Regions from separate parts of the Pseudarthrobacter sp. MOO13 genome, predicted to be linked through region 2. Evidence: predicted binding sites of a transcription regulator. Region 2 holds the regulator's gene; the other holds the start of a gene.
The links. The regulator Rex, encoded in region 2, represses fermentation and respiration genes when NADH is low (regulators of the CRP and FNR family bind a similar motif). The targets are predictions, from matches to a motif close to CTTGTGAANNNNTTCACAAG.

Region 1: the regulator Rex is predicted to act here: its motif matches at 1,071-1,090, upstream of araB (ribulokinase).

The regions. Positions count from the first base shown of each region.
Region 1 covers NZ_CM177848.1:3,325,376-3,327,846, reverse strand. Annotated here, with positions in the region: gene chvE (multiple monosaccharide ABC transporter substrate-binding protein) at 1-964, opposite strand, end outside; gene araB (ribulokinase) at 1,234-2,471, shown strand, end outside.
Region 2 covers NZ_CM177848.1:591,873-594,343, forward strand. Annotated here, with positions in the region: gene AC4EEO_RS02675 (HAD family hydrolase) at 21-839, opposite strand; gene AC4EEO_RS02680 (glutaredoxin family protein) at 918-1,172, shown strand; gene AC4EEO_RS02685 (redox-sensing transcriptional repressor Rex) at 1,183-1,887, shown strand; gene AC4EEO_RS02690 (hypothetical protein) at 1,963-2,471, opposite strand, start outside.

The DNA of each region.
Region 1 (2,471 bases), 1.7 Mb from region 2:
CGTCCACCATCTTGACCGCCTGGGCGCCGAGCTGCCGGGTGTCCTTGAAGATGGTGGAGTACTGCTCGCCGGCAACGATGGACTTCACGGAGCCCTTCTCGGCATCCTGGCCCGTGACGACCGGCAGGCTTCCCTTGGCGTAGCCGCCGGTGCTGGTGAGGGCGGAGATGATGCCGATGGACAGTCCGTCATAGGGGGACAGGACGCCGTTCAGCTTGGTACCTGAGCTGTAGGCGGACGTGAGGATATCCTCCATGCGCTTCTGCGCCACGGGTGCTTGCCAGCGGAGGATCGCGGCCTGTTCAAACTTGGTCTGGCCGCTGGGGACCTTCAAGGTGCCGGCATCCATGTACGGCTTGAGGGTGTCCATGGCGCCGGTCCAGAAGAAGTTGGCGTTGTTGTCGTCAGGGCTTCCGGCGAAGAGTTCGACGTTGAACGGACCCTTGTCGTCCACTTTCTTGCCACTGGCGTCAAGAAGTCCCAAGCCGGTCAGCAGCGAGGTGGCCTGCTGGACGCCGACCGTGTAGTTGTCGAACGTGGTGTAGTAGTCCACGTTCGGGGTGCCGTTGATGAGGCGGTCGTACGCGATCACTTTGACGTTCTGCTCCTTGGCCTTGGCCAGGACATCGGTCAGGGTGGTGCCGTCAATGGCGGCGATGATCAGCGCCTTGGCGCCCTTGGTCAGCATGTTTTCGATCTGCGAGACCTGGGTTGGGATGTCGTCATTGGCGAACTGGAGGTCTGTCTTGTAGCCAAGGTCCTTGAGCGACTTCTCGACGTTGGCGCCATCGGCAATCCAACGCTCGGATGTCTGCGTGGGCATCGAGATCCCAACCAGCGAGTCGGCGGGCTTCGCCGCGCCGCTGGATTCGGTTGCCGCGCCACGTGAGCCGCAACCGGTGGCGCCCACCGTCAGCGCGAGGACAAGGGCCACCGCGCCCACGATTTTTTTGATTCTCACCATTTTCTCCTTCCGCGGCAGCACTGCCGCGAAGTGTTATTGGACGAGGCAGCAGCGATGCTCCCTGGTCCTGGCCACATTGTTGATGTGTCGGTTCAATATAGACTGATTTGTGAACGCTAACAAGAGGCCGCTATCAAGTGCATGAACCTGCTTCAATTTCATTGACTTCTGCTTTGTTAGCGTTCACACTTGCTGCAGCGCTTAGCTCGACCGTGACCCCTAGACAACCCCGGCAATGAGGCCCCTGCCTCCCGGGCGGAGGCAACCGAATGCCAGATACATCCTTCAGTTCCAACCCTGACCTCTGCGTCGTCGGCGTGGATTACGGAACACTTTCCGGCCGTGCCGTGGTGGTGCGTGTCCGCGACGGGAAGGAGCTCGGCAGCGCGGTCCATGCGTATCCGCACGCCGTGGTCACCGACGTCCTGCCACGTGACACAGCGGGCGACGACGGGGCCCGGCTTCCCGGGGAATGGGCGCTCCAGGTGCCCAACGACTACCGGGAGGTGCTTCGCACTGCCGTCCCGGCAGCGGTGGCCGACGCCGGGATCGACCCGGCGGCCGTCGTCGGTATTGCCACGGACTTCACCGCCTGCACCATGGTGCCTGTCATGGCCGACGGCACCCCACTGAACGAACTGCCGGGCTATGCCAACCGGCCGCACGCGTACGTGAAGTTGTGGCGCCACCACGCGGCGCAGGGGCAGGCCGACCGGATCAACCGGCTCGCCGCCGAACGCGGCGAGGACTGGCTTCCCAGGTATGGGGGGCTGATTTCCTCGGAGTGGGAATTCGCCAAGGGGCTGCAGCTGTTGGAAGAGGACCCCGAAGCCTACGCCGCAATGGACCGCTGGGTGGAGGCGGCGGACTGGATCGTGTGGCAGCTGTGCGGCAGGTATGTCCGCAATGCCTGCACGGCCGGCTACAAGGGCATCTACCAGGACGGGCGCTACCCCTCGGGGGACTTCCTCGCTGCCCTGAACCCGGAGTTCAAGGACTTCGTCAGCTCCAAACTCGAGCACACCATCGGTCGGCTGGGTGACGCCGCCGGCACACTGACCGCGGAGGCCGCAGCCTGGACCGGTTTGCCGGAGGGCATCGCCGTGGCGGTGGGAAACGTTGACGCGCATGTGACGGCCCCGGCAGCGAAGGCGGTGGAACCGGGCCAGCTGGTGGCCATCATGGGCACCTCCACCTGCCACGTCATGAACGGCACGGAACTGCGTGAAGTGCCGGGAATGTGCGGGGCCGTTGACGGCGGCATCGTTCCCGGCCTGTGGGGCTACGAGGCGGGCCAGTCGGGCGTGGGAGACATCTTCGGCTGGTTCACGAAATACGGAGTCCCGCCCGAATACCACCAGGCGGCCGAAGCTGCCGGTCTGGGGATCCACGAATACCTCACCGAACTGGCCTCGCGGCAGGCCATCGGGGAGCACGGGCTGATAGCCCTGGACTGGCATTCCGGCAACCGGTCGGTCCTGGTGGACCACGAGCTCTCCGGCATCGT
Region 2 (2,471 bases):
CAGACGCGCGTGAAAGCTGGCTACAGGCGCGGGCCGCGCATCCGGGCGAAACCCTTCCACAGCCCGTAGATGGCGCCGCCAAAGGTTGCCACCTTAAGCCCGAAGGTGGCGGCGCGGCGGCCGGCACGGAAATCGTAGACCGGCCAGTTACGGTCGCGGGCGTGCCGGCGGAGCTTGGCATCGGGGTTGATGGCCACGGGGTGGCCTACCAGGGAAAGCAGCGGGACGTCGTTATAGGAGTCGCTGTACGCCCAGCAGCGCTTCAGGTCCAGGTCCTCCTCGTCGGCGATGGCCTGGACAGCCACGGCCTTGGCCGAGCCATGCAGGATATCGCCCACCAAACGGCCGGTGTACATTCCGTCGGAGACTTCCCCGACCGTGCCGAGGGCGCCGGTCAGGCCCAGGCGGGTGGAAATGACCGTGGCAACTTCGATGGGCGTGGCCGTGACCAGCCACACCCGGCGGCCCACGCGCAGGTGCTGCTCGGCCAGGGCCTTGGCACCCGGCCAGATCCGGGAGGCGATCATTTCGTCATAGACCTCTTCGCCCAACGCCCGGATATCGTCAACGCTGATGCCCACAGCCAGGGTCAGGGCCGAGTCCCGGACGGCGTGGACATCATCCATGTTTTCACCGCGGGCCACAAACTTGAACTGTTTCCAGGCCATACCAGCCGCCTGCCTCAGGGTGAACGCCCCGCGCTGGTGCATTTTCCGGGCCACATGGAAGAGGCTGGCGCCGCGCATCAAGGTGTTGTCCACGTCGAAAAACGCCGCTTCACCGGGCTGCGGCGCAGTGACGGGCCGCGTGACTACGGCGACGTATTTCTCCTCGGGCATGGACTCGAGTCTAGTCAATAGGCCGGCCCGCCGCCGTCGGCGTCGCCCGCATGCCGCGAACGGCGATACCGTTAAGCCATGGCTACCCCCCGCGTCGTCCTGGTCACCAAAGCTGACTGCCACCTTTGCGAAGAGGCGCGCGACGCCGTCGGCCGGGTTACCGCCTCGTTGGGACTGACCTGGGCCGAAGAGTCGGTGGACCACCAGCCCGAGCTGCGCGAACGCTATGCCGAGGAAATCCCGGTGGTCCTGGTGGACGGGGTCCAGCGCGACTTTTGGAAAATTGACGAAGCCCGCCTGGAACGCGTGCTGCAGCGCGCCATGGCCCGGTAGGGGGAGGCCAATGACGTCCTTGGAACCAACGTCCCAGCCCGTCCCGGACCTTCCGGGCGCCACCGGTACGCCGGCCAAGCAGATCCCGCCCGCGGCGGTGGCCCGGCTGACCCTGTACCTCCGCGCCTTGAACACCTTGCTGGCAGAGGGCGTCGAGCGGGTCTCGTCCGAGTCATTGGCGGAGGCCTCCGGCGTCAGTTCCTCGACGCTGCGCAAGGACCTGTCCCATGTGGGGTCCTACGGCACCAGGGGAGTGGGCTATGAGGTGCAGTACCTCAGCCGCCATATCGCAGCGGCCCTTGGCCTCACGCACGACTGGAAAGTCGCGATCGTCGGCGCCGGAAACCTGGGCAAGGCCCTGGCCCGGTACGGCGGCTTCGAATCCCGTGGGTTCGACGTCGTGGCGATCTTCGACGCCGATCAGATGGTGGTGGGCAACGAGGTGGGCTGGCTGCGGGTCAGCGACGTGGCAGACCTTGAAACCGTCCTGCACCGCACCGGAGCCAACATGGTGGTGCTGGCGCTCCCGGCGGCTGTGGCCCAAGGCATCTGCGACCGCGTGGTGGCCGCAGGCGTGCACAGCGTCCTGAGCTTCGCGCCCGTGATGCTGCAGGTCCCGGAAGGCGTGAACCTCCGCAAGGTGGACATGGCCACCGAGCTGCAGATCCTGGCATACCACGCCCAGCGGGCACAGGCGCCGGGCCAGACCGCGTAAGGACCACCGGATAAAAGAAAACGGCCCGGGACGCTGCGAGGCGTCCCGGGCCGTTTTCCGTGGTGTGGCAGGCTGCTACCGGCCGTAGGGGTTTCCGAAGCCGCCGGCATACGGGTTGCCGAACTGCTGCTTCCGGAAGTACGGGGCGGCCGCGGGAAGGTAGAGCAGCACAATGGCCGCGATGCCCAGGACCGTGCCGACGGTGGCGAACGACGGAACCCCGAAGAGGCCCAGCACCGACAGGGCCGCCAGCACCGTCCCCAGGATGCGAGCCCAGTTCTTGCCCTTGCGGACGAAGAATGCCACCAGCAGGTACAGTCCGGCCCCGATGATGGCGAAGACCACCAGGGTTCCGGCGATGACGCCCTTGATGTCGTCGTACGTGATGCCCGCGTCGCTGGCCTTGACCTGCTGGTCAAAGGCCTGCCGGAATGCCGGATCATCAAGCTGGGTCAACCCGGTGAGCAGGGAGATGACGAAGATCACGGCGGCTGCGATCAGCATCCAAAAGGAAATGTTGACCAGTTGCGGGATGCCGGTGCTTGCCGCCGGCTGCGGCTGCTCCGACGGGTACTGGCCGTAGG